DNA from 2 places in the Streptomyces sp. NPDC056296 genome. Region 1 is predicted to be linked to the other one. Evidence: riboswitches for the same ligand, from Rfam matches in the RefSeq annotation. Region 1 holds a riboswitch; the other holds the start of a gene.

What was found. Region 1 has a riboswitch for cyclic di-AMP ahead of ACFCZF_RS01290 (transglycosylase SLT domain-containing protein). Riboswitches for the same ligand answer to the same signal wherever they lie in the genome.
Region 2: another riboswitch for cyclic di-AMP. It lies ahead of ACFCZF_RS25570 (M23 family metallopeptidase); the one in region 1 lies ahead of ACFCZF_RS01290 (transglycosylase SLT domain-containing protein).

Annotation. Positions count from the first base shown of each region.
Region 1 is NZ_JBHJRX010000001.1:246,728-260,810, reverse strand. It holds gene ACFCZF_RS01295 (HAD family hydrolase) at 85-894, shown strand; gene ACFCZF_RS01290 (transglycosylase SLT domain-containing protein) at 960-1,460, opposite strand; cyclic di-AMP (ydaO/yuaA leader) riboswitch at 1,466-1,633, opposite strand; gene ACFCZF_RS01285 (polyprenyl synthetase family protein) at 2,357-3,367, shown strand; gene ACFCZF_RS01280 (outer membrane lipoprotein carrier protein LolA) at 3,603-4,850, shown strand; gene ACFCZF_RS01275 (ABC transporter ATP-binding protein) at 4,957-5,943, shown strand; gene ACFCZF_RS01270 (ABC transporter permease) at 5,930-6,895, shown strand; gene ACFCZF_RS01265 (flavodoxin family protein) at 6,885-7,487, opposite strand; gene ACFCZF_RS01260 (DUF6668 family protein) at 7,586-8,248, opposite strand; gene ACFCZF_RS01255 (tetratricopeptide repeat protein) at 8,476-9,867, shown strand; gene ACFCZF_RS01250 (M28 family metallopeptidase) at 9,901-10,875, opposite strand; gene ACFCZF_RS01245 (VOC family protein) at 11,054-11,524, opposite strand; gene ACFCZF_RS01240 (CGNR zinc finger domain-containing protein) at 11,546-12,214, shown strand; gene rarD (EamA family transporter RarD) at 12,268-13,314, opposite strand; gene ACFCZF_RS01230 (SDR family oxidoreductase) at 13,457-14,083, opposite strand, start outside.
Region 2 is NZ_JBHJRX010000036.1:78,417-92,499, forward strand. It holds gene ACFCZF_RS25535 (hypothetical protein) at 1-2,724, shown strand, start outside; gene pglZ (BREX-2 system phosphatase PglZ) at 2,721-5,459, shown strand; gene brxD (BREX system ATP-binding protein BrxD) at 5,456-6,799, shown strand; gene ACFCZF_RS25550 (DEAD/DEAH box helicase) at 6,799-8,994, shown strand; gene ACFCZF_RS25555 (dihydrofolate reductase family protein) at 9,050-10,180, shown strand; tRNA gene ACFCZF_RS25560 (tRNA-Met) at 10,248-10,321, shown strand; gene ACFCZF_RS25565 (PP2C family protein-serine/threonine phosphatase) at 10,539-11,741, shown strand; cyclic di-AMP (ydaO/yuaA leader) riboswitch at 11,996-12,152, shown strand; gene ACFCZF_RS25570 (M23 family metallopeptidase) at 12,164-13,201, shown strand; gene ACFCZF_RS25575 (aldo/keto reductase) at 13,340-14,083, shown strand, end outside.

The DNA of each region.
Region 1 (14,083 bases):
GCGGACTCGTGCGGACCTCGCGCGTCCTCGTTCGGAAGCGATCGCGGGTGAGTCGGACAGGTGCGGTGTCCGTATTCTCTGATCATGGACCGCACCGCGTATTCACTCGTCGCCACCGACCTCGACGGCACGCTGCTCCGCGGCGACGACACCGTGTCCGACCGGTCACTGGCCGCGCTGGCGCGGGTGTCCGAGGCCGGTGCGCGGCATCTGGTGGTGACGGGGCGGCCGGCGCCCCGGGTGCGGCCCCTGCTCGACCGCCTCGGCCGCACGGGGCTCGTGGTGTGCGGCCAGGGCGCCCAGGTGTACGACGCCGGCGCGCACCGGATGCTGTGGTCGGTCACCCTGGACCGGGAGCTGGCCGAGACCGCGCTCGGCAAGATCGAGGCCGAGGTGGGGCAGGTGCACGCGGCGGTCGACCAGGACGGTGTCGACGGCCTGACGCTCATCGAGCCGGGCTACCTGATGCCGCACCCGACGCTGCCCGCGGTGCGGGTCGAGCGGCGCGACGAGCTGTGGAGCGCGCCGATCAGCAAGGTGCTGCTGCGCCATCCCGAGCTGTCCGACGACGAGTTGGCTGCGACGGCGCGCGCGGTGGTCGGTTCCCTCGCCACCGTCACGATGTCGGGTCCGGGGACGGTGGAGCTCCAGCCGTGCGGCATCACCAAGGCCACCGGCCTGGCGCTGGCCGCCGAGCGCCTGGGCGTGGGCCGGCGGCGGACGATCGCCTTCGGGGACATGCCCAACGACATCCCCATGTTCGACTGGGCGGCCCACGGTGTCGCCATGGCGGGCGCCCACCCCGAACTCAAGGCGGTGGCCGACGAGGTCACCACGACGAACGAGGACGACGGCGTGGCCGTCGTCCTCGAACGGATCTTCAGAGCCTCTTGATACGGCTCAGAGCCTCTTGATACGGCTCAGAGCCTCTTGATACGGCTCAGAGCCTCTGGTGCGGCTCAGTACGCGCCGAAGACGTTGTCCATCGAGCCGTACCGGTCGGCCGCGTAGTTGCAGGCGGCGGTGATGTTGGCGACCGGGTCGTACGGGTCCCAGGAGGTGCCGGGCACGTGGTAGGCCTCGAAGGTCGGGGCGATCACCTGGAGCAGGCCCTTGGACGGGGTGCCGTTGATGGCGTTGATGTCCCAGTTGTTGATGGCCATCGGGTTGCCGGAGGACTCCCGCATGATGTTGCGGTGGATGCCCTCGTACGACCCGGGGATGCCGTGCTGCGCCATGATGTCGAGCGACTCCCGGATCCAGCCGTCGAGGTTGTCCGGGTACGTCGTCGCCGCCGTGGTGGCGGTCGCGGCGGTCGTGGCGGCGGCCGGGGTGGCCGCGGAGGCGCTGGTGGCCCCGATGAGCGGCAGGGCGAGCACGGCGGCGCCGGTGCCGGCCACGGCGAGCTTCCGGGCGAGGCGGGTGGTGCGGGCGTGACGGTTCTGACCGTTGGCAGACATGCTTGAGTCCCTCTCCTTACGCCTGCGAGGTGAGCTGTCGGGTTCGGGCGGGGAGGTGCCCGGCCGGGCCCTGACGGGCACGGCTTCACCCCGAGCCGCTCCGGTGGTGACCGGTGCGGCGACTTACCTGGGTCCCCCGCTCCTGCCTGCGAGTTTGTTGGCGGATGACTGTGCGTCCGGGCGGTGGCAGGATTCGGCGTCCGCCCGACAGGCCGGGAACGTATGCGAGAGCACATGTCCGAAACAAGTGCAGGAATCACCCAACGCGCCTGTTGACCTTGGTCTGAGGTGTTTGAGGCGCTTGATCCTTTGCGGCTGCCAAGGCTCAACTGGCTTGCGGGGCAAAGGGAGGGCACAGTCGGCGGCGGGGTTGCCTCCAGGTGGGGCGGAGTGAGCCAACTCACGGGCTTCAACAAGGCTGGCAAATCGGGCATTAGGGCCAACCTGGAGTCAATCGGCCACAGGTCAGGAGGGCTTCGGGTCTCGGCCGGCTGCCGGGCGGGCCCGCCGTCCTGCGCGTCTCGTCTCCGGCCCCGCTCCGGTCGGTGTTTCCGCGCGCTGTGCGGGCATCCGTTCGGGACGGGATCGGGACGGGAGTGGGGCGGGATCGGGGCGGGATCGGGGTGATCCGAGCGGGTGACGTATTCGGCGTGCGGGCCGTTGGGAGGGGTGATGTGATCTTCGACGGCGGGTTTCGGCCCCCGGTGATGGCGATCAATATCTGCTCATATCACCTGATCAAAAACATACCGCGCATGATCCGATACCGACCGGCCTGTAACGGTGGGCGCTAGCGGTGATCGAAAGGTGACCGGATACGCTGACTTGAGTGGTGGCAGCGACCTATCGACAAACCAGGTAATCGCCAGTAGACACCAGCAGACAGGAGACCCCTCGTGACCGTCGTCGGGCCGTTCGGGCTGAGCGTGCGGGACCAGGCTCTGGAAGCCGATGTCCAGGCCGGATTGGTTGCTGTCGAGGAAGGGTTGCTTGAGGCAACCAAAAGCGAGGTTCCGTTCATCACGGAGGCCGCCCAGCATCTGGTGCGGGCCGGGGGTAAGCGTTTCCGGCCACTGCTGGTGATGCTCTCCGCCCAGTTCGGCGACCGCTACGCCCCCGGCATCGTGCCCTCGGCCGTCGTCGTGGAGCTGACCCACCTCGCCACCCTGTACCACGACGACGTGATGGACGAGGCCGCCGTACGGCGCGGCGTCGCCAGCGCCAACACCCGCTGGGACAACTCGGTCGCGGTCCTCACCGGCGACTTCCTGTTCGCCCGCGCCTCGCAGATCCTCGCCGACCTCGGTCCCGAGGCGGTCCGCGTGCAGGCCCTGGCGTTCGAGCGGCTCGTCACCGGCCAGATTCTGGAGACGGCGGGGCCGCAGGACGGCCGGGACCCGGTCGACCACTACCTGGACGTGCTGGGCGGCAAGACGGGCTCGCTGGTGGCGGTCTCCTGCCGGTTCGGCGCGATGATGTCCGGCGCGGACGAGACGGTCGTGGACGTGCTGACCCAGTACGGCGAGCGACTCGGCGTCGCCTTCCAGCTGGCGGACGACGTCCTGGACATCGCCTCCGACTCCCACGAGTCCGGGAAGACGCCCGGGACCGACCTGCGTGAGGGCATCCCGACCCTCCCGGTGCTGCGGCTGCGCGAGCGGGCGGCCCGGCTGGGGCTCGCCGAGGACATCGCCCTGTGCGAGCTGCTGGACTCCGACCTGGGCGACGACGCGCGGCACGCGGAGGCGCTGCGGCTGCTGCGCGCCCACCCCGCGCTGGAGCAGGCGCGGCGGGACACCGTCCGGTACGCCAAGGACGCCCGGGCGGCGCTGGCCCCGCTCAAGGAGTGCGAGGCCAAGTCCGCGCTGGTGGAGCTGTGCGATGCCGTGGTGCACCGGGCCGGCTGACCGCCCGGTCGCGTACCCCGCCCCCTACGGGCCGGGGGAGTCGCACTCCCTCCGTGTCATCCCGCAGGAGTAGGCGGAGTTGAGCCCGCGGTCTGACGATTCCGCTTGGCCGATTTGGTCAGATGGACACCACGGAAACACCAATCCTCACCGATTCGGGTGAGAATGGCGGCTCACGGGTGAACGAGCGCGAGGTCGTGAGACAGCCGCCGCCGACGACGGAGGTAGGGCACACATGGCACCGATCGATTCCGACGACAACACGACCGCCGGGGAGGGCGAGGGCCTGCGCGCCGGACGGCGCAGGGCCGCGCGGTACGTCGTCCCGGTCGCGGTGATGGGAGTGGCGGCCGCGACGATCGGGCTCGTCCCCGCGCTCGCCGACTCGGGGGACCCCGACCTTCCGAAGGTCACCGCGGAGCAGCTCATAGAGAAGATCGCCAAGTCGGACGTCGAGCAGCTGTCCGGCACGGTCAAGATCAGCACGGACCTGGGTCTGCCGGACCTCGGCGGCCTGGAGAGCGGCCTGATGTCCGGTATGTCCGGCGGTCCGGGCTCGGGAGGGGACGAGGACGGCTCCGCCGCCGACCCGTCGGCCAAGCTCACCGAGCTGGTGTCCGGCACCCACACGCTGCGGGTCGCCGCCGACGGCCCCGACCGGCAGAAGCTGTCGCTGCTGGAGAACGCCGCCGAGTACAGCCTGATCCACAACGGCAAGGACGTCTGGGGCTACGACAGCGAGTCCAACGAGGTCTACCACTCCACCACGTCCGGCAGCGCCGAGCAGCCGGAGAAGGAGGTGCCGGCCACCCCGAAGGACTTCGCCGACCAGGCTCTCAAGGCGGTCGACGACACCACGTCCGTGACCGTCGACGGCACCGCGCAGGTGGCCGGCCGGGACGCGTACCGACTGGTGATCAAGCCCAAGCAGGAGGGTTCCACGGTCGGCGCCATCAGCGTCGCGGTGGACGCCGAGACCGGCATGCCGCTGAAGTTCACGCTGACCCCGTCGAGCGGCGGCGCCGCCGTGGTGGACGCGGGCTTCACCAAGGTCAGCTTCGCGAAGCCGGACGCGTCGACGTTCGACTTCACCCCGCCCAAGGGTGCGAAGGTCACCGAGGGCGACGAGGTGGCCAAGGCGCCGGAGCACGGGCGGGAGGCCGAGGGTGACCTCGCCGAGGAGATGGAGGGCCTGAAGGGGACGGACGGCCTGAAGGGGACGGACGGCCTGAAGGTCATCGGCGAGGGCTGGAACTCGATCGCCACCTTCGACACCGGCGGCCAGGGCCTGCCCACGGCCTCCGCGGGCGGCGACCTCGGCGGCTTCCTCGGCTCCTTCGGCGACCAGGTCAAGGGCGACTTCGGCTCCGGCACGGTCTTCAAGACCCGCCTGGTCAACGCCCTGATCACGGACGACGGCAAGGTCTACGCCGGTGCGGTCACCAAGGACGCACTGGTGAAGGCGGCCGACGCGGCCCAGTAGGCGTCAGGCGCAGGCGTCAGGCAGGTTCAGGCGTCAGGCAGGCGTCAGCCGTCAGGCAGGCGTCAGGCGTATGGCACGGAGCAGCTACGACGAAGCGAGGGAGCCGATGGCCGAAGCGTCCGCCACGGAAGCGGAGAGCCCGGACCAGGGGGACGGCGCGGACGACGCCGTCATCGCCACCCGGGCGCTCACCAAGCGCTACCGCGGCGGACAGCTCGCCGTCGACGGTCTGGACCTGACCGTCCCGGCGGGCAGCGTCTTCGGCTTCCTCGGCCCGAACGGCTCCGGCAAGACCACCACCATCCGCATGCTGATGGGCCTGATCGAGCCCACCTCGGGCACCGCCCGGGTCCTGGGCCGGCCCATGCCGCGCGCGGCCCGCACCGTACTGCCCCAGGTCGGCGCCCTCATCGAGGGCCCCGCCCTGTACGGCTTCCTCTCCGGACGCGACAACCTCCTGCGCTACGACGCCGCCGACCCGGCCGCCGACCCGCGCACCCGGCGTGAGCGTGTCGCGGCGGCGCTGGATCGGGTGGGCCTCGCGGCCGCCGCCGGCAAGAAGGCGAAGGCGTACTCGCTCGGCATGAAGCAGCGCCTCGGGCTCGCCGCGGCGCTGCTCCAGCCGCGCCGCCTGCTGGTCCTGGACGAACCGACCAACGGGCTCGACCCCCAGGGCATGCGCGAGATCCGCGCGCTCGTGCGCGAACTGGCCTCCGACGGCACGACCGTCTTCCTCTCCTCCCACCTGCTGGACGAGATCGAGCAGGTGTGCACGCACGCCGCCGTGATGACGCAGGGGCGACTGATCAGCCAGGGCGCGGTCGCCGACCTGGCGGCCGGGGCGCGCGGCCGGCTGGTGGTGACCACACCGGACGCGGGGGAGGCGGCCAGGGTGTTGAAGGAACAGGGGGCCGGGGACGTGGTCGTCGCCGAGGACCGGGTGACGGCGGAGCCACCGGACCGCGACCTCGCCGACCTGAACGCCGCCCTGGTCGCGGCCGGTGTCCGCGTCCGCGGCTTCGGAGTGGAACGCGCCTCCCTGGAGGACGCGTTCGTGGCGCTTACCGGGGAGGGCTTCGATGTCGCGGGCTGACACGTCGGGGGCTGACACGTCACGGGCCGAGTCCTCGCGGGCCGAGTCGTCGCAGGCAGAGGCGCGGGCCGAGGCACCCCGGCCCGCGGTGCGTGCCCCGAGCCCGCTGTGGTCCTTCGGGCTGCTCCGCAGCGAACTGCTGATCACCTTCCGGCGCTGGCGCACCCTCGCCCTGCTGGGCGTGCTGGCCGCCGTGCCGGTCCTGGTGGGGATCGCCGTGAAGATCGAGACGAGCGACGGGGCGTCGTTCGGCGGTGGTGGCGGAGGCGGTGGCGGCGAGGGCCCGGCGTTCATCTCGCAGATCAGCAACAACGGTCTGTTCCTGGTCTTCACCGCGCTCGCCGCGACCCTCCCGTTCTTCCTGCCGATGGCCGTCGGCGTCGTCGCGGGCGACGCGATCGCGGGCGAGGCGAACGCGGGCACGCTCCGCTACCTCCTGGTCGCCCCGGCCGGCCGCACCCGGCTGCTGCTCACCAAGTACGCCACGGTGATCGCCTTCTGCCTCGCCGCCACCCTGGTGGTCGCGGTCTCGGCGCTCGCGGTCGGGGCGCTGCTGTTCCCGGTCGGTGAACTGACCACCATCTCCGGCACCCGGATCACCTACGCCGAGGGCCTGGGCCGCGCCCTGCTCATCGCCCTGGTCGTGGCCGCCTCGCTCATCGGTGTCGCGGCCCTCGGCCTGTTCGTCTCGACCCTGACCGGCAGTGGCGTCGCGGCGATGGCGACCACGGTAGGGCTGCTGATCACCGTCCAGATCCTCGACCAGATCCCGCAGCTCGACGCGCTCCAGCCGTACTTCTTCTCGCACTACTGGCTGTCCTTCGCCGACCTGATGCGCGAACCGGTCTACTGGGACGACCTGGTGCGGAACCTCGGCCTCCAGGCCCTCTACGCGGCGGTGTTCGGCTCGGCGGCCTGGGCGCGGTTCACGGCGAAGGACATCACCTCGTAGGCACGGTGTCCGTCTGCTCGTACGGAAAACGGGCGAGCGGCGCCTCCTGTGCGAAGAAGGTCTTGGCGCCCGCCAGCGCCTCGGTGTCCTTCAGGACGTCACCGGGCTTGCTGCCGTTGCCCAGCAGTACCCCGCCGAAGCGCATGCCCATGTAGGCCGCCGAGTTGCTCAGGGTGCCGATCAGCGGGTCGGCGACCTCCTGCTCCTGATGCGCGAGCGCGGTGACGCCCCACAGGGTGCGGCCGGCCAGGGTCGCCTTGAAGTCGAGGCCGGGGGTGCGCAGCCAGCCGGACCAGTAGTCGAGGTAGCGCTTGACCGGGGCGGACAGCGAGTACCAGTACAGCGGCGAGGCGATCACGATGTCCGTGGCGGCGAGCGTGGCGTCGAGCAGCAGGCCCGCGCTGCCCTCCGTGGGGCGGAGGTGGTCGCTGTCGTGCCGCAGGTCCTCGAAATCGGGCAGCGGATGCTCGGCCAGGTCGATCCACGTCTGCTCGACGTCCGTGGGCAGTTGTTCGGCGGCGCGGCGGGCGAGCAGTTCGGTGTTGCCGTCGGGTCGGCTGCTGCCCAGCACGAAGAGGAAGCGGCGGGCCATGAGATCTCCCTGGAATGGTTGGCGTGCGCGAATACCAGCACGTGCATTATATGCACACGCAAGTAACTATCTCTATCTGTCCACTGTGTGCGAGTGGCTCAGCGCACCCGCCCGGTGAGGCGGACCAGGGAGCCGGTGCCCCGTGGAGGGCTTCCGTCCGTGTCGCCGAGGCGCCAGGCGGGGACCCATGGAACGCGATGGACGTCCACGGCCGCTTCGAGCAGCTTCACGCGCTGGGCGAGTGGCCGGGGCAGCCGCCCGGGCGCGTCCGCGACGAGGACGACGGAGTCGAGGTCGAGCCCCGCCGGAGCCTGCCCGTGCCGGAAGGCCGCCACGGCACGGTGGACCGCCGTCAGCCCGGCCGCGTGCGTACGGGCGACGAGCAGCACCGACGACGGGTCGCCTGGGCCGGGCCAGCCGCGTCCGCAGTCCTGCCCGCCGTACACGGCGGCGAGCGTCGAGACGCCGGCGCCGCCGTGGGCGCCGACCCAGGAGAAGCGCCGGGGGGCGGTGGGGGAGGGGGCGCGCGGCGGTCCCGGGGCCGGGGGCTCCGAGGCGGGCGGCTCTGAGGACGGTTGCGCCGGGGTGGGCGGCTCTGAGTACGGTTGCGCCGGGGTGGGCGGCCTTGAGGCGGGTGGTGCCGGGGCGGGCTGCCTTGAGGCGGGTGGTGCCGGGGCGGGCTGCCCTGGGGTGGGTGGCGTCGCGGGCGGCTCCGGTACGGCCACCGGTCCGCGGATCCAGATCTCCGGTCCCTGTCGCATGCCAGTCCGCCTGCCCGGTCCCCTTCCGTGGCACGCCCCCGCGCGCCCGCCCCGTATCGACCCGCCGATACGGTCGTGACCTCCTGGAACGAGCCTGTGACACCCCGGTGACGTGAGAATCGCGAGCGAGCGGAGAGACTCGACAGTAGGTGTACGACAGGCATGACAGGCTCTGGACGGCAGGTAATCGAAACCGCCGACGGAAGCCGCCGATGAGTGGGGGAACGATGTCTCGACTCGGCCGCGAGAAGCAGCGGGACCACGAGGGCGCCGAGCGCTCGCCCGCCCCCGCTGCGACGCCGATCGACGTCCGCGTGCCGGTGGCCGATTCCGACGCACGCAGCGCTTCGATCGACGGCTCGCTGATCGTCGCGGCCCCCGGCGAGGAGATCCAGAACGCCGTCCTGAACCGCCTCCACCGCCTCGCCCTCGCCGCCGGTCACCCGGTCCACGCCATGATCCACGACGAGCGCATCGGCTACTCCGTCCCGCTCCGCGTCGACCCGGACGGCTCCAGCCACCTCGCCGCGGAGCCGGTTCCGACGGCTCCCGAGGAACCGGCCGTACGGCGTGACCAGCACACGCACGTCCTGCGGACGGTGGAGCCGGTACGGGACAGCGCCCCGACGTTCCGCCTCCCGAACGTGCCCGAGCCGCAGCGGACGCCGGCCGGCGAGTCCGCGCCGACGTTCACGCTGCGTGCCCTGCCGGAACCGGCCGAGGGCGCGGCGCCCGGCACGGTGGCGCCGCCCACGGGGGAGTTCGGTCCGCCGCCCCGGATGGACGGAGCTTCCGCGACCGGCGCCCGCGAAGACGCGGCACCGCCGGCACCGCCGGCACCGCCTGCATCACCGGCCGCACCTGGGCCGATCCAAACTGCTGAGCCGATCCATGGTCCTGAGCCGATCCATGGTCCTGAGCCGATCCATGGTCCTGAGCCGATCCATGGTGCCGAGCCGATCCATGGTGCCGAATCGAAGGACGGTGCTGAGCCGATCGCCGCCCCCAGGCCGGTCGCCGCTCCGAAGCCGCCCCCCGTCCCCGAGCCTGTCGCCGACCTCGACCCCGACCCCAAGCCCACTCCCGCCCGCGGCTTCGACGCCGTGGCCGAGGCCGTGCTCGGGGACGAACCGCTCACCGCACCCGGTGACGCCACCGCCCCCGCGCTCCTCGCGGAGCCGACGGCCCGCATCAACGAGGCCGTCAAGGAGGGCCGGACGGAGGCGGCCGCGCAACTGGCGGAGCAGACCGTGGCCGAAGCCTCGGGGACGCTGGGGCCGGAGCACCCGGAGGTCCTCCGGCTCCGCGAACTCACCGCGTACATCGCCTATTTGTCGGGCGACCCGGACCGCGCCTTCCGCCTCTCCCTCGACCTGGCCCGGATACACCGCCGCGCGGGCGACGCGGAGGCCGCGTACGGCAACGTCCAGAGCGCGGCCACCGCCTGGCGCGCCGTACGCGACCCCGCACGGGGCCTGGAGCTGGGGCACGAGCTGGTCGGTCTGTGGAGCGAACTCGCCGCCGAGGAGGGACCGGCCGCGGAGGACTCCGAGCAACTGGAGTCCGCCCGGTGCCGCATGGGGCGCCTCACCGAACGTGCCCGCGCCCAGACCGGCTGACCGGGCGGGGCCCGAGGACGCGGCGCGTCGGCCCTACTGCGACAGTTCCCACATCGCGTACGCGATGGCGTCGCTGTTGCGGTTCAGGGCCGTGTCGTTGATGTTGGCGGTCGTGTCGCAGGACGAGTGGTAGCAGCGGTCGAACGGCTGGCCCGCGGTGCCGCCCCACTTGGCCGCCTGCGCGGACGTCTTCCGGTAGTCGGCGCCGCTGAAGAGGCCGCCGACGGGGACGCCCGCGTTCTTGAAGGGCGCGTGGTCGGAACGGCCGTCGCCCTCGGTCTCGATCTCCGTGGAGACGCCGAGGCCGGCGAAGTAGTCCTTGAAGGTCTTCTCGATGGTGGGATCGTCGTCGTAGACGAAGTAGCCGGGGTTGGGCGAGCCGATCATGTCGAAGTTCAGATAGCCGCTGATCTTCGCGCGGCCCGTGGAGCCGAGGCTGTTGACGTAGTAGCGGGAGCCGACCAGCCCCAGCTCCTCCGCGCCCCACCAGGCGAACCGCAGATGCTTGGTGGGCTGGTGGCCGGACCGGGCGACGGCGAGCGCGGTCTCCAGGACGGCTGCCGAGCCGGAGGCGTTGTCGTTGATGCCCGGGCCGGAGGAGACGCTGTCCAGATGTGACCCGGCCATGACAACCTGATTCGCGTCGCCGCCGGGCCAGTCGGCTATCAGGTTGTAGCCGGTGCGGCCGGAAGCGGTGAAGCGCTGGACGGTGGTGGTGAAACCGGCCGCGTCCAGCTTGGCCTTCACGTAGTTGAGCGAGGCCTGGTAGCCGGGGCGGCCGTGGGCGCGGTTGCCGCCGTTCGCCGTGGCGATCGACTGGAGTTGCGTGAGGTGGGCCTTGACGTTGGCTACCGGTATGTCGGGCGCGGCGACGGCCGCGGAGGCGGGGTCGGCCGTGGGTGCGGGTGCGGGTGCGGGTGCGGCGCCGGCCATCGATCCGCCGGTGATCAGCGTGGCGACCGCGACGGCACCGGCCGTCAGCGCACGCCCGGAACGGGGGAGCTTCATGTGGGGGGCTCCAGATTCCTAGGGAGGCCCTGGGGAGGGGACTCCGCAGTGAATGGGGTGCCTGGATGGTGTGGCCGATACTGACCAACCGTCAAGACCGCTATTCGGCCACGGTGTCGCGTATATCGGAAGCCCCTGGAGAGCGCGCCCCGTTAAGCGTGGAATGTGCGCTCCAGCTCTAGTGAACGCAGAACTCGTTCCCCTCCGGATCCGCCATCATCACCCACTCCCCGCCCTGCTCCTTCACCTGCCGCAGGACGCTCGCTCCCAGCGCCTCCAGCCGGGCGACCTCCGCCTCGCGCCGACCCTCGCCCGGGTGCAGGTCGAGATGGAGCCGATTCTTGCCGGTCTTGGCCTCCGGTACACGCTGGAACAGCAGCCGCCGCCCCAGCCCGGTGCCGCTCTCCTCCTGGAAGGGGTCGTCGGGATGCCGTACGGCGGCCAGGTCCCGCCAGGCGCGGCGGCCGTGGGACGCGACGGTCAGCTCGGCCGGTACGGCCCCGAAGCCCAGCAGCTTCTCGATGAGTGCGCTGTTGTCCTCCACCTCGTAGTGGAGGGCGGTGGCCCAGAAGTCCGCCTGCGCGTGCGGGGCGGCGGCGTCGATGACGATCTTGAAGTGCAGGGGAGCCGGTCCGGAGGTCGATGTCATGTAACCAGTTATATTGGTTACATGAGTGAGCGGGCAACGGAATCGCCGAAACCGCCTCCCGGTCCACCCGGTCCTCCCGGTCTATCCGGTCCACCCGGCCTCCCCGGACTGACGCTGCGGTCGCACGAGGGCAAGTCGTACCGCTTCGACCCCGGCGCGCTCTGCCTCGAACTGCTGACGACGGGCGGTCCGGGCGCCTACGCACGCTGGGAGGTGCTGCACGAGCCCGCCGACCTGGCCGCCTGGGCCGACCGCAGCCGGCTGCCGGACGGACTGGACCTGACCGTGGACCGGACCGATGTGGAGCGGGCCCGGACACTGCGCGACGCCCTCTTCCTGCTCACCGCGGACCGCGCGCACGGGCGTCCGCTCCAGCCCGACCGCCTGGACACCGTCAACGCCGCCGCGGCCGCGCCCCCGCTCGTCGCCCGCATCGAGGCGGACGGCACCCGCGGCTGGGCTCCGGGTGCCACGGGCGTCCGCCTGCTGGCGACGGTCGCGCGCGACGCGATCGAGCTGTTCACCGGCCCGTACGCCGACCGCATCCGGGAGTGCGGTGCCCACAACTGCCGTCTGCTCTTCGTCGACACCTCACGCCCGGGTCGCCGCCGCTGGTGCGCGATGGAGCACTGCGGCAACCGGGAGAAGGCCCGGGCACACCGCGCGCGGCGGGCGCCCGAGAAGGGCTGACGAAGGACAGCGGCAGGGCGCTGACGAAGGACGGCGGCGGGGTGGTCGGGCGGTTACGGCTTCCCTGTCGCCGTGTCGAGCTGTTCGGACCCGGCGGCACCAGGGGCCGGCGCTCCGGAGGCCACGATTTCCGACTCCCGCGCGGTGCTCCCCTTGACCGGCGGCACGCCGCCGCCCGCCCGGTCCAGCTGTGCCCTGAGCGTCCGGGCGGTTCGGTGGGCGGTGCGCAGGGCGTCCCAGGTGAGCAGCGCGAGCGCCAGCCACACCAGCCCGAAGCCGGCCCAGCGCTCGGGCGGCATGGCCTCGCCGAAGTAGAGGACACCGAGCACGAACTGGAAGACCGGGGCCAGGTACTGCAGCAGCCCCAGCGTGGACAGCGGCACGCGGATCGCCGCCGCGCCGAAGCAGACCAGGGGGATGGCGGTGACCACGCCGGTCGCGGCGAGCAGGGCCGCGTGTCCCGCGCCCTCGGTGGTGAAGGTGGAGTCGCCCTGTGCGCCCAGCCACAGCAGGTAGCCGAGCGCGGGCAGGAACTGGATCGCCGTCTCGGCGGCCAGCGACTCGACGCCGCCGAGGTTGACCTTCTTCTTCACCAGGCCGTACGTGGCGAAGGAGAAGGCGAGGCAGAGGGAGATCCACGGCGGTTGGCCGTAGCCGATGGTGAGGACGAGCACGGCCGCGAAGCCGGTCCCGACCGCCGCCCACTGCGCGGGCCGCAGCCGCTCCTTCAGCAGCAGCACGCCCATCGCGATGGTGACCAGCGGGTTGATGAAGTACCCGAGGGAGGCCTCGACGACATGACCGCTGTTCACGGCCCAGATGTAGACGCCCCAGTTGACGGTGATGACCGCGGCGGCCACGGTGATCAGGGCGAGTCTGCGCGGCTGCCGCAGCAGCTCGCCGGCCCAGGCCCAGCGCCGTACGACGAGCAGGGCGACGGCGACGAAGACGAGGGACCACGCCATCCGGTGGGCGAGGATCTCCCCGGCTCCGGCGGGCTTCAGCAACGGCCAGAACAGTGGGACGAGCCCCCACATCCCGTACGCCGCGAAGCCGTTCAGCAGGCCTATTCGCTGCTCACTCCTGGACGACCCGGCCACGGGCACCTCCTTCTCGCACTCGGCATGCCGGGACGGATGCATGCCAGGACGAAGGTAGCGCCGCACCCGGCCGCCTGTCATGCCCGTATCGGCATACGGTCATGACAGACGGGGTGGGTGTGGTGAAGGCGGGCGGTGCGGGTCAGCCCTTGAGCGCGGCGGCGACGGCCTCGGTGAGCGGTGTGGTCGGGCGGCCGATCAGGCGGGACAGGTCACCGGTGGAGACGACCAGCTCGCCCTTCTCGATGGCGGCGTCCACGCCCGCGAGGACGGCGGCCAGCGGTCCGGGCAGCCCGGCGCCGGTGAGGATGCCGGTGTAGGCCTCGGTGGAGACGGTGTTGTAGACGATCTCCTTGCCGGTCTGCCGGCTCAGTTCGGCCGCGTACTCGGCGAAGCTCCAGGCCTCGTCGCCGCCCAGCTCGTACGCCGTGTTCTCGTGGCCCTCCCCGGTCAGTACGGCGACGGCGGCGGCCGCGTAGTCGGCGCGGGAGGCGGAGGAGATCCGGCCCTCGCCGGCCGCCTGTACGACGGAACCGTGCTCCAGGACCGGGGCGAGCTGCTCGGTGTAGTTCTCGTGGTACCAGCCGTTGCCCAGCAGCACGTACGGCACGCCCGAACCGATCAGCACCTCCTCGGTGGCGCGGTGATCGTCGGCGAGTGCGGCCGTGAGGCTGCTGGGGGCGCTGGTGTAGGCGAGCAGGGCGACACCGGCCTTCCTGGCCGCGTCGATCACGACCGTGTGCTGCTGGACGCGGCCCTTGTCGAACTC
Region 2 (14,083 bases), on a different contig from region 1:
CAGCAGGTCAAGGACGTCCTGCTGGACGACAAGGGCGTCACGCACGCCGACTGGGACGACTTCCGCGCCGTTTATCCCCTCTCGCCCGCCCTGCTGAACGTGCTCGTCGCGCTGTCCGGCGCGCTCCAGCGCGAGCGCAGCGGTCTCAAGCTCGTCCAGCAGCTGCTGGAGCGGAACGCCGACGCGCAGCTCGGCGGGCTCATCCCGCTCGGCGACCTGTGGGACGTGCTGGTCGACGAGACCGGTGCCGCCTTCACCGACCAGCTCGCACACGAGGCCGAGGCGGCGAAGAAGTTCCACGCCAAGGCGCGTCAGTTCCTGCTGGCGAAGTACGGGCGCCCCGACCACAAGGACTTCCTCGCCGACGACCGCTTCGTCAAGACCCTGCTGCTCGCCGCCCTCGCCCCGGAGGTCCCCGCGTTGCGCAGGCTCACCGGTACTCGGCTCGCCGCCCTCAACCACGGCTCCGTGCACTCGCGGACCGTTCCCGTGGGCCACAAGGTGCTGGAGCGGATGGCCGCGCTCCAGGGCGAGTTCATCACCGAGGTGCGCACCGAGGGCGACACCGACCCCGTCTTCTCGCTGCACCTGTCCGACCTGGACATCGAGCCGCTGCTCAACACGGTGGCCGGTGAGGACAAGGACGGTGTGCGCCGGGTGTGGGTGCGCGACCGGCTGTGGGAACTGTTCGGCGTCAAGCAGGGCGAGCTGCTCGACCAGAAGGACATCGTCTGGCGCGGCACCAAGCGCACCGTGGAGTTCGTCTTCGGCAACGTCTGCGACTCCGGGAAGCTCGCCGACGAGCAGTTCGCCCCGGGCACCGGCGGCAACATCCGGTTCGTCGTCGACTACCCCTTCGACGAGGACAACGACCGCACGCCGTCGTACGACTACCAGCGGGTCAAGGAGCTCCAGCAGAACGACGTGGAAGAACCCACCCTCGTCTGGCTGGCCGATTTCTTCTCCGAGCAGCGCAAGGCCCAACTCGGCCGCCTGATGCGGATCAGCTTCCTCCTGGAACGCAACCGCCTCGACGAGTTCACCCGCAACTACGCGCCCGACGACCGCGCCAAGATCCGGCGGCAGCTCGAGATGGGCCGCGACAACCTCACCAACACCCTCGTGGACTCCCTCGGCGAGGTGTACGGCATCTCCCACCCCCGGGAGGACACCAAGGGCGCCGAGGTGGTGGGCGGCCGGCACGTGCTGTCGCTGCTGCCCGCGTTCGCGCGGCCCGAGCCCGAGGGCGGCAAGACCTTTGCCGACAACGTCCTCCACCTCGCCGACGGTGTGTTCGGTGCCCTGTACGACAAGCACCCCGACTTCGGCCCCGACCCACGCAGCGGACAGCGCCGGGCCGTCACCGTGGGCGAGCTGCGGACCACCCTGGAGTGGATCACGCGGGCCATGGACGAGGAGGGCCGCGTCGAGGTCGACAACGGCCACCTCGCCACCGTCAAGCGCATCGTGGAGCCCCTGGAGATCGGTACCGTCCACGACGGGCCGCTGGTGCTGCGCGGGGAGTGGCGCACCCGGATCAACCAGGCCGCGGCCAAGCACGGCGAGCGCGAGCTGCTCAAGGTCGAGGACATCCGGCGCTGGCTCGCCGAGGACCTCGGGTACACCGGCCTCGACCGGCAGACCGAGAACCTGATCATCGCCGTGTACGCACTGCTCGACGACCGCGCCTGGGTGTTCCACTCGGGCCCGGAGACCGCCGCACCCGACCTGACGTCGATCGCTCCCGGCTGGGCCCTGCGCGCCCAGCCGCTGCCCGACAAGGACGTGTACGAGGCGGCCCGGGACCAGGCCGCCCGCCTGTTCGGCGTGCCCGCCAAGCCGAACCCGTACGCCCGCCACGTCAACAAGCTCGCCGAGGACGTGCGCGTCCGCGCCGGGAGGTTCGAGGACGACGTGATCGCCGTACGCGCCACCCTGGAGCGGCACGCGGCACTGCTCGGCCTCGACGGCCCCGACCCGGCCCCGCGCACGATCGTCCTGCGGGAGGCAGCCGGGCTGCTCGCACGGCTCACTCGGCACGCCACCGACGCCACCGCGCTGGTCGCGGAACTCGCCGGACTCTCCTACGAGACACCCGCCCGTGAGCTGGCCCAGGCCATGGAGAGCGCGGCGGAAGTCCTGGCTGCCCTGGACGGCACGGACTGGCGGCTGCTGAAGAGCGTCCGCGAGCTGACCGGCCGCGACGACAGCGTCGGCGACCGCGCGAGCCGGCTTCTCGCCCAGCTCACCGAGGCCGGCCGCGCCTCGGAGTACGAGCGGTCGCTGGTGCCGGTACTGGGCGGCGTACGGGAGACAGCGATGGCCGTCGTCGATGCCGCGCTGCGGGTCGAGCGGACCGTTCCGGTCACCCCGGAGCCGCCCGCGCCGGGGCCCGAGCAGGTGTCCCTGACCCAGCACGGGAATCCGGCCGTGCCCTCGCAGCCCGTCCTGCCGAGGCCCGCCGACGGGGAGCCGTCCGGAGCGGCGCCGACCGGAGCCTCCCTGCCGCCCGGTACGTCCGCCGGGGGCGTCCGGCGGGTCATCGGTGCGGGGACCAGTGGCCTGGAGACCCTCATGACCGAGCTGACCGCCGTACGGCAGGAGATCGAGGAGTTCCGGGCCGGGCATCCGGACGCCGAGGTGGAAATCATCTGGCGCCGGGCCGACGGCACGGACAGCACCGGCCGGGACTCCGGCGGCGCCGATACCGGAGGTACTCGTTGACGACCACGCGTCCCGTCGTCGGCCGACGCGCGATCGAGGTCCTGCTGCAGGCCGAACTGCCCAAGGCCGTGGACCGACGTCTCGTGCTGGTCGACGCCGCCTACGAGTTCCGCGGCCAGGAGACCGAGTTCGGTCTGCGCATCGACGGCAGGACCCACTGGGTGCGGGTCAGTGACCAGGACTCCGTGCTCGGTATCACCGACGCCTGGCAGCGCCACCGCGCCGAGGCCGAGCCGGACCGCGCCGACGTCCTCGTCGTCACCGGGCAGGTCCCCGCCGACCAGCTCGGCTGGGACCTGCGGGCGCACGCCGTACGTCACCACCCCCTGGCCGTCGACCGCGCCGACATCGTCAAGCAGCTCTTCGGCGCCGCCGACCTGGACACCCGCATGGCCGGGGAACGCTGGCTCCTCGACGCCCTCCTTGAGGCCGAGCCGGTCGACGGCTGGCCACGCGTCGGCGCGGTCCTCACCCGCGACCGCGCGGTGCGGGCCCTGATCGCCGCACGGCTCGGGATCGGTGACACCGTCTCCGAAACTCTCGACCTCGACGCCGACACCCTGTTCGTGTGGTCCCGGAACGTTACCGGGCCGGCACGCTACGCCGCGCTGTCCGCGGCCGAGCGGGACGGAATCGGCGCATGGCTCGCCATGACAGTGGGGTTCGCCGCTCCGACCTTGCTGGCTCTCGCCGCCGACGGGCGGGGCACGGACGCCCTGCCGCTGGGCGCCCTCGCCTCCGCCGCGCTGTCCTCCACCGCGGCAGAGGCCGCCGGGTTCGCCCTCGGTACGCTCTTCGGCTCGGCGCTGGCCTCCTTCGACGCCCTGCGGCCCTTCGCCAACGCCGCGACCGGCGTCCTCAGCCGCTGGATCGCCCAGGCCGAGGGCAGCGGGCCACAGCGCGGCGCGGCCCGCGACCGCGTCCTCGACGTCCTCGACCACGCCGACCGGCTCGCCGCCGATGCCCGACTCAGCCCTTTGATCGGCGCCGACCGGTTGCTCCCCTCCGGGTACCGGGCGCGGCTGCGCGCTCTGGCCGCCATCCTCGACGGACCCGCGGCGCCCGCTGAAGCCGCCCTGCGGGAACTGACCGAGCACCAGCTGAGCGGGCTGTACGCGGAGTCCACGGAGACCGCCCGCACCGCGGTACGGCTCGTGCGCTGGATGCGGGCGCCCCTGCCGGAAGTGGAGTCGGTGGCCCAGGGCGTGCGCACCCACCTGGCTTCGTCCGGCTGGGCCGACCTGGCCGTGGGCGTCCTCGCCGAAGGGGAGAGCTCCCGGGACCCGGCCGTCGCCGACGCCTACCAGCGGCTGATAGGAGCCGTACGCGCCCGCCGCGCCGGACTCGACGAGGCGTTCGCCCGCAAGCTCACCCGGTGGGCCGAAACCGCCTGCCAGCAGGCACCGGGCGGCGCCCTGCTGATCGAGGACGTTCTCGCCCAGGCGGCGGCGCCCCTCGCCCGCGACGGCGGCCGGCCCCTGATCCTCGTCCTGGACGGCATGAGCGCCGATGTCGCCGTCCAGCTCGCCGGGGAGCTGGACCGGCGCGTGTGGACCGAGGTGGTGCCCAAGCCCCGTGAGGGAGCCCGGCCTGCCCGGCAGGCCGCCGTGTCCATGCTGCCGTCCGTCACCCGGCCCAGCCGCACCTCCCTGCTGTGCGGGCAGCCGGCCGAGGGCGGACAGGACAGGGAACGCAGCGGATTCACCACCTTCTGGAAGAAGCGCCACCGGGGCGCCCACCTCTTCCACAAGGGCGGCTTCGAAGGCCCGCCCGGTCACCGGCTGGCACCGGAACTGCTCCAGGCGCTCGCCACCGACGACATCGTCGCCGTCGTCGTCAACACCATCGACGAGGCGCTGGACGACGGCCGGGAGGGCGCCCGGGGACGCTGGTCGATCGGCGACATCGCCAAACTGCCCGACCTGCTGAACGCCGCCCGCGACTACGGCAGGCCCGTCCTGCTCGTCTCCGACCACGGCCACGTCCTCGACCGCACCCCGCGCGGGCGGCAGCAGCCCTCCGCAGAGGGAGTCGAAGGCGCCCGCTGGCGCACCGGTACGCCGGGCGACGGCGAGATCACGGTGTCCGGGCCACGGGTGCGTACGCCTGGCGGCCGGGCCGTCCTGCCCTGGCGCGAGGACCTCCGTTACACCGCCCGCCAGGCCGGATACCACGGCGGAGCCTCCCTGGCAGAAGTCACCGTTCCCGTGATCACTCTCGTACCGTCCGCCGACCAGATCCCGGCCGGATGGACGCTGCTGCCCATCGAGGACATCGCTCCCGGCTGGTGGCGAGGCAGCGACGAACACCCGCCCGCCGCATCCGTGTCTGACACCCGGACCCCCGCGGGCGGGACACGCCGACAGAAGCTGGAGCCGCAGAGCGAGGGCATCTTCGAGGTGCCGGGTCAGGGTTCGCTCGGGGAACGGACCGTGCGGTCGGATCCCTACAAGGCTCAGCGCGAGTTCGTACGGCTCGCCCCGGCGGACAAGGCCGTCGCCGCCGTACTCGACGCACTGCTCACGGCGGGCGGGAAACTGTCGCCCGGAGCGGTGGCGGCTGCGGCACAGGCGGCCACGGGCAAGTCACAGCGCAACCCCGAGCGATTCGCCACCGTGCTGGAACGCCTCCTCAACATCGACGGTTACCCCGTGCTCCAGCTCATCGAGTCCGGACGCACCGTCCAGCTCGACAAGGCGCTGCTCGTGCAGCAGTTCCTGGGAGAACCGGCATGAGCGGCGGGCCCGCACCCGGAACGGACATCAGCCTCGTCCGCAGGCGCGACGTGATCGACGCCCTGCGGCGGGGCACCGTGCCCCAGGCCGGTCTCGGCCTGTTCGCCGTCGGCCTGGAGCGCTTCGAGACCGCCCTCGACGACGACCTCGCCATCGTCGCCCGCGGTGGCTCCGCCTTCCACGCGCTGCGCGGCGAGTACGGCTCCGGCAAGACGTTCTTCGCGCGCTGGCTCGCCGAACGGGCCAAGCGGCAGGGGCTCGCCGTGAGCGAGGTGCAGATCTCCGAGACCGAGACGCCGCTGCACCGCCTGGAGACCGTCTACCGTCGGCTCGGCGAGCGTCTCACCACGGTGACCCACCCGCCGTCCGCGCTCCGGGCCGTGGTCGACTCATGGTTCTACGCACTCGAGGAGGAGGTCCTCGACGGCGGTGAGGCCGCCGAGGACGACGAGGAGGCGCTGGCCGAGGCGGTCGACGCGCTGCTGGAACGCCGGCTCACCGACGTGGCCCGCACCACCCCGGCCTTCTCCGCGGCCCTGCGCGGCTACCGGCGGGCCGTGGCGGCCGGGGACGGTGCGGGCGCGGAGGCGCTGATCGCCTGGCTCGGCGGGCAGCGCTCCGTGGCGGCGTCCGCGAAGCGCGCCGCCGGCGTCCGGGGCGACCTCGACCACTTCGCCGCTCTCGGCTTCCTCCAAGGTCTGCTCACCGTGCTGCGGGACTGCGGGCACCCCGGGCTGCTCCTCGTCCTCGACGAGGTCGAGACCCTCCAGCGGGTGCGCAGCGACGTGCGCGAGAAGTCCCTGAACGCGCTGCGGCAGCTCCTCGACGAGATCGACGCGGGCCGCTTCCCCGGACTGTTCCTCGTCATCACCGGCACACCGGCCTTCTACGACGGTCAGCAGGGCGCGCAGCGCCTGGCGCCGCTCGCCCAGCGACTGGCCACCGACTTCACCACCGACCCGCGGTTCGACTCACCGCGGGCCGTGCAGCTGCGCCTGCCCGGCTTCGACCTGACCTCCCTCGGCGAGCTGGGCCGCAAGGTACGGGACCTGTACGCGGGGGCCGCCCGCCATCCCGAACGGCTCACCGAGCGGGCCGACGACGCCTACCTCGACGAACTGGCGCGCGCGGTCACCGGATCGCTCGGTGGCAAGGTCGGCGTCGCGCCGCGGCTCTACCTGCGCAAGCTCGTCGCCGACATCCTGGACCGCGTGGACGAGTTCGCCGACTTCGACCCGCGCGCCCACTACGCGCTCACCGTCAACACTGAGGAGCTGACGGAGACCGAACGGAACGCGGCCGTGAGTGCCGCGGAGATCGCCCTGGACCTGGACCCGTGATGAGCGACACCGGCGCAGGCGAACACCCGCACGCGGGAGAGGAGCTCGCCGACGTCTTCGACCTGCTCGACCCGGTCCTTGGCCACCACATCGTCAACTCGCTGGGCTGGCGTTCCCTGCGTCCCCTCCAGGAGGCGGCGATCGAACCGCTCCTCGGCGGCGAGGACGCGCTGCTGCTCGCCCCCACGGCCGGCGGCAAGACCGAGGCCGCCGCCTTTCCGCTCCTGACCCGCATGGGCCGGCACGGCTGGAAGGGCACCAGCGTCCTGTACGTCTGCCCGCTCAAGGCCCTGCTCAACAATCTTCACCCCCGGCTGAGGACCTACACCGAGTGGCTGGGTCGCACCGCCGAGCTGTGGCACGGCGACATCACGACGCCGCGCCGCCGCCGCATCCTCACGCAACGTCCCGACATCCTCCTCACCACGCCGGAATCCCTGGAGTCCATGCTGGTGAGCACACACGTCGATCATCGCGCCTTCTTCTCGGGACTGCACACAGTCGTGGTCGACGAGGTGCACGCCTTCGCGGGCGACGACCGGGGCTGGCACCTGCTCGCCGTACTCGAACGCCTGAGCCGTACGGTCGGACGCCCGCTCCAGCGCGTCGGCCTCTCGGCCACCATCGGCAACCCGCAGGAGCTGTTGAGCTGGCTCCAGGGCTCGGGACGGGGGCGAAGGCCCGCCCGTGTCGTGGCCCCGCATCTGGACGGGCACTCCGACTCCCGCCAGGCAGTTTCCCCTCCGTCACCGCCGCCACCTCCCGGGAGCATCGAGCTGGACCACGTCGGTTCGGTCGCGAACGCCGCGACCGTCATCGCGGCCCTGCACCGGGGCGAGAAGCGCCTGGTCTTCTGCGAAACGCGCCGTACGGTCGAGGAACTGGGCGAACGGCTCCGTGCGAAGGGCGTCACCACCTTCCTCTCCCACGCCTCGCTCGCCGTCGACGAACGACGACGTGCCGAGGCCGCCTTCGCGGAGGAACGGGACTGCGTGATCGTGTCCACCAGCACCCTGGAACTCGGGATCGACGTGGGAGACCTGGACCGTGTCATCCAGCTCGACGCACCCTCTTCTGTCGCCTCCTTCCTGCAACGCCTCGGCCGCACCGGCCGACGCCCCGGCACGACACGCAACTGCCTCTTCCTGGCCCTGGACGGTGAAGGGCTGCTCTCCGCCGCGGCACTGCTGCTCCAGTGGTCCCGCGGATGGGTGGAGCCGGTCGTCGCCTCTCCCGAGCCACGCCACCTGGTCGCCCAGCAACTCCTGGCGCTCTGCCTGCAGGAACAGCGGGTCGGAGAGAACCTGTGGCAGGAATGGTGGAACGGCATGGGGCCCTTCGGGTCGGGCGCCGCACCCGTCGTACGTCACCTCGTGGAGCAGGGGTACCTCGACGAGGACGGCGGACTGCTGTTCGTCGGACCGGAAGCGGAACGCCGCTACGGCTACCGGCACTTCATGGACCTGACAGCGGTTTTCACGGCCCCACCCGAGTTCACCGTGTTCCACGGCCGCACCGAGATCGGACGCACCGACCCGGATCTGCTCACCGAGCACGTCGAGGGCCCACGCAAGCTGCTGCTCGCGGGGCGCAACTGGCTGGTCACCTACATCGACTGGAACCGCAGGCGCTGCTTCGTGGAACCGGCCGACGAGGGCGGACGCGCGCGGTGGAGCGGATTCGCGACCGTCCGCGTCCGTTCCTTCCACCTCGCCCGTGCCGCCCGCGACGTCCTGCTCGGGGAGGACCCGCCGGTCCGGCTGACGCCCCGCGCGGCCACCAGACTCGCCGAGGCCCGCGACAGGCACCTGCACACCGTCCACCCCGGCGGAACTCTCGTCACCCGACACACCGACGGCGACATCCGCTGGTGGACCTGGGCGGGCCACCGGGCCAACGCCACCCTCGCTGCGTCCCTGTCAGCCGTCGTCGTGCCGCATCGGCGGGCCAACGACCAGTGGGTCCAGCTCCGGGAGGACGTCACCCCCGCAAGCTGGCGTGCTGCCGTCGCCGGAGTCCCCTCGGGGCTGTGCCTGCCCGAGGTGGACGAGCGGGCCGTGCGCGGCCTGAAGTTCGCGGAGGCACTGCCGACCCGGCTCGCGGTGGCGACGCTCGCCGCGCGTACCGCGGACGTGCCCCATGCCGGCGAGGTCCTGGCGGAGCCGGTGCGGTTCGTCCGTCTCACGGGCACCTAGCGGCCCTCGGTCGTCGTTCCCAGTCCATCCGCCCGTCCCACCGGAGTGCTGCCTGATGCCCCTCCCCTACGTCCTCCTCTCCGCCGCCGTCTCCCTCGACGGCTACCTGGACGACACCGGCCCCGACCGGCTCCTGCTCTCCTCCCCGGCCGACTTCGACCGCGTCGACGAGGTGCGGGCGTCCGTCGACGCGATCCTCGTCGGCGCCGGCACGATCCGGGCCGACAACCCGCGGCTGCTGGTGAACTCGGACGAGCGGCGCGCGGCCCGGGTCGCAGCCGGGGAGGCGGAGTACCCGCTGAAGGTCACGGTCAGCGCCACCGGCGAGCTGGACCCGGCGGCGCCGTTCTGGCACACGGGCGGGGAGAAAGTGCTCCTGACCACGGACGACGGCGCCCGGCTGGCCCGCGCGCTGGGGATCGGCGCCGACGTCGTGCCGCTCGGCCCGGCACTCGACTGGCACGCGGGCCTGGAGTACCTGCACGACCGGCGGGGCGTGCGGCGGCTCATGGTCGAGGGCGGCGGGACCGTGCACACCCAGTTGTTGCAGCGGGAACTCGCCGACGAACTCCAGCTCGTTCTCGCGCCGCTGTTCGTGGGGGACCCGGCCGCGCCCCGGCTGTTCGGGCCCGGCGCCTACCAGGGTGGGCGGCTGCGGCTGGTGGAGTCGCGGCGCATCGAGGACGTGGTGCTGAACCGGTACCTGCCCACCGCGCCCGGCTCCGGTGACCGCGTGGCCGCCGCCGACCGGCACTGGCTGGCGCTCGCCTGTGAGCTGGCGGAGCTGTGCCCGCCGTCCGGGACGGCGTTCAGCGTGGGGGCGGTCGTGGTCGCCGCCGACGGGACGGAGCTGGTTCGGGGGCACTCGCGGGAGGGGGGCGACCCTGTCGTGCACGCCGAGGAGGCGGCGCTCGCGAAGGTCGACCGCGCCGATCCGCGGCTCGCGGGCGCCACCGTGTACAGCAGCCTGGAGCCCTGCGCCCGCCGCGCCTCCCGGCCCGCGCCCTGTGCGCGGCTGATCCTCGACGCCGGGGTGCGCCGCGTGGTCACGGCCTGGCGGGAGCCGGACACCTTCGTGCCGGGGGCGGACGGGAGCGGGGTGCTCGCCACCGGGGGCGCCGTCGTCGTCGTACTGCCGGAGTACGAGTGGCGGGCGAAGGCGCCGAACCGCCACCTGGAGGGGTAGCGGGAGGGGTGCGGAGATACGGATGTGCATTCCACCCCCGGGATGACGTACAGTAGAGACACAACGGCGCGGGGTGGAGCAGCTCGGTAGCTCGCTGGGCTCATAACCCAGAGGTCGCAGGTTCAAATCCTGTCCCCGCTACTCAAGGCCGAAGGCCGGAATCCATGAGGATTCCGGCCTTCGGTGTGTTTGCCCCTCGCACATGCTCTGCGTACGCGCCCCTCGCACGCGCCCCGCGACGTCACCCGCTCGGCCCTCACGGCTCGCCCCCCGCCCCCGCTCCGGGAAACCTGGAGGACGGGACGGCAAGCGGCGCGAACGTGCGGGGTGGCGGGAGACGAGTGTGCGGCCAGGTGACGTGGAGGACGAGGGAGCGTACGCCCGGGCCGGCGGCCGGCTCCCCGGCGATCCCGTGCCCGACCCCGGCCTCGGCGACGGGCCGGAGCGCGTGCCGCCGCTCGCGGGGCTGCCGACCGCGGGGCCACCGCCGCGGCGGACCTCGTACGGGCGGACTTTCGTACGCCTGCTCCCCGTGCTGCTGATCGTCGCCGCCGTCCTGTACGACATCTTCACCCCGAGATACTTCACCGCAGGCCCCCTCTACACGGCCGCGCCCCTGGTCGCCGCCCCGATCTACTCACGGCGCGGCACGGCGCTCACCGGTGTCGCGGTGGTCGCCGCCGTCATCGGGCTGCAACTCGGCAAGGGCGTCATCCACTACGTCGACTCCCTCACCGAGCTGATCACCATCGCGACGGTCGCCGTGCTCGCCGTCCTCGTGAACGGCTTCGTCCGTCGCACCGGCGAGCGCCTCGTCTCCGTCCGCGAGATCGCCGAGGCCGCCCAGCGCGCCGTGCTGCCCGAGCCCGCCGAGCGGATCGGCGGTTTCGAGATCGCCGCCTGCTACGAGGCCGCGCAGGCCGACGCCTTCATCGGCGGCGATCTGTACGCGGTGCAGGACAGTGCGCGCGGCATCCGGCTCATCGTCGGGGACGTACGCGGCAAGGGCATGGGCGCGGTGGCCGCCGTCGCCGTCGTGATCGGCGCGTTCCGGGAGGCCGCGGAGCAGGAGGCGACGCTGGAGGCGGTGGCACAGCGACTGGAGCGGGCGCTGGCGCGCGAAGGAACCCGGCGGGACGGACTGGACGCCTTCGAGGGGTTCACCACCGCCGTACTCGCCGAACTCCCGCACGGCGACGGGATCGTACGCATCGTCAACCGCGGCCACCCGCCGCCCCTGCTGCTGTACGCCGACGGCACCCTGCGCCCGCTGCCCGCCCGGGAGTCGGCGCTGCCGCTCGGCATGGGCGAGCTGGGCGTGTGGCCCGACCGCGCGGAGGAGGCCGACTTCCCCGGTGGGTCCACGCTGCTGCTGTACACCGACGGACTGTCGGAAGCGCGGGACGGGCGGGGCGAGTTCTACGAACCGCACGCGCGGCTGGCCGGCCGCGTGTTCCGGCATCCGACGGAGCTGCTCGACATCCTCGCCGAGGACGTGCGCCGGCACTCCGGGGGCGGCATGGCCGACGACATGGCGCTGCTCGCCGTACGACGACCCTGATCGAAACTTGATCAACATCACCGGACGTGACGGACCGACCGCCCTGCGCATAACAACTGACGCACCATCAGAAACTTGTGCCGCGAAGGGGAATACCGAAGCGCGGTCAACTCGCCCGGTTTTCACCGATCGTGAGGCGTACGTCCGGGCCGGATTCGTTAATGATCAAGAGGAACGGCTTGGAATCCGAGCCCCGCGTCTATTAACGTTCGATAACGCAGCGCGGTCGTCCCAGCCGTCACAGAAGGCGGCTCCGTGCGCACGCGCCGAATCCCGCAAGGGAACCGGGGAACCACCACATTGGGGTGAATCGCTCGTACGACGCCGTGGAGACACGGCGGATATACGCGCGTAGGAGACCTTCCTGCTCCGAACCCGTCAGCTAACCCGGTAGGCGAAAGGAAGGAAAGGAGTACGCCCACGTGGCGTCCAACCGGCCTGCCCCCGAGGCCCCGTTCGTGCCCAGCGGGCACGACACCGACACCTTCGGCTACGACGGCTACCGCACCGAAGAGGGCCCCTGGGAGGAGTGGAATCCCACCGCGGACTCCATCCGCCCCGTACGCGGCCGGCACCGCGTCGCCAAGCAGCGCGGCGGGCTCGCCCGCAGCTCCACCGTCCTCGGCGTCGGTGTCATAGCCGCCGTCGGCGCGGGCGGCATGGCCAGCGCGCAGACCGGCAAGCCGCCGGTGTCGATCTCCATGCCGGACCTGCCGAACGTCGGCTCGCTCATCTCCGACGAGGAGAAGCCGGAGCCGGAGGGCTCCGCCACCCCGCTCAGCAGCATCGGCACGGTCGCCGCCGACACCTCCTCCTCGGAGAGCGCCACCGACGCCGGTGAGACGCTGCGGGCCCGGATCATGGCGCAGGCCGAGCAGCAGCAGACCCAGGTCGAGATCAAGGCCGCCGCCGAGGCCGCTGCCGCCGCCGAGAAGAAGGCCGCGGAAGCCGCCGCCAAGGCGGAGAAGGAAGCCGAGGCCAAGGCCGCCGCCGCCAAGAAGAAGGCGGAGGAGGAGGCCGCGAAGAAGGCCGAGGCCGAGCGGCTCGCGAAGCTGGCCAAGCAGTACACGCTGCCGACCTCCTCGTACACGATCTCCTCCAGCTTCGGCCAGGCCGGCGCCTACTGGTCCTCCGGCTACCACACCGGCCTCGACTTCGCCGCCCCCACGGGCACGCTGCTCAAGGCGGTGCACAGCGGCACGATCACGTCGGCCGGCTGGGACGGGTCGTACGGCTACAAGACCGTGCTCACCCTCGATGACGGCACCGAGATCTGGTACGCCCACCAGTCCTCCATCAGCGTCAGCGTCGGCCAGGAGGTCACCACCGGTGACGTCATCGGCCGCGTCGGCGCCACCGGCAACGTCACCGGCGCGCACCTCCACATGGAGGTCCACACCAGCGGAGGCGGCGGTATCGACCCGATGGCGTGGCTGCAGAGCAAGGGCCTCACCCCCTGAGTCCCGCCGCGCGCGGCGCCGTTCTCTCCGGTCCCCGGCGGTCCTGACGACGACCCCCCGACGTCAGGGCTGCCGGTTTGCGGGATCTTTGCCCCGCTTCCGGAATCGCCGGATCCGGTGCGTTCGTTGACGCAGGACATGACTTCTCTGCGCAAGCTCGGCTCCTCCGACCTGGAGGTCTTCCCCCTCGCCCTCGGCGGCAACGTCTTCGGCTGGACCGCCGACCAGGGCACTTCCTTCGCCGTCCTCGACGCCTACACGGCGGCGGGCGGCAACTTCCTCGACACCGCCGACTCCTACTCCGCGTGGGTCGACGGCAACAGCGGCGGCGAGTCCGAGACCGTCATCGGCGAGTGGCTCGCCTCCCGCGGCAACCGCGGTGACGTCGTCCTCGCCACCAAGGTCAGCCAGCACCCCGAGTACCCGGGCCTGAGCGCCGCGAACATCAAGGCCGCCGCCGACGCCTCGCTGCGCCGCCTGGGCACCGACCACATCGACCTCTACTACACGCACTTCGACAAGCCCGAGGTGCCGGTGGAGGAGATCATCGGCGCGCTCGACGAGCTGGTGAAGGCGGGCAAGGTCCGGCACATCGCCGCCTCCAACATCTCCGCCGAGCGGCTCGCGGAGTCCCTGGCCTTCTCCGACCGTGAGGGCCTCGCCCGGTACGTGGCCCTCCAGCCCCACTACAACCTCGTCTCGCGCGACACCTACGAGGGCGAGTCGCGCGACCTCGCGGAGCAGGCGGGCCTGGCCGCCGTGCCGTACTACGCCCTCGCGTCCGGCTTCCTCACGGGCAAGTACCGGCCCGGCGCGGCCGTCGACAGTCCGCGGGCGGGCGGTGCGGCGAAGCACCTGGAGACCGAGCGCGGCCGGCGGGTC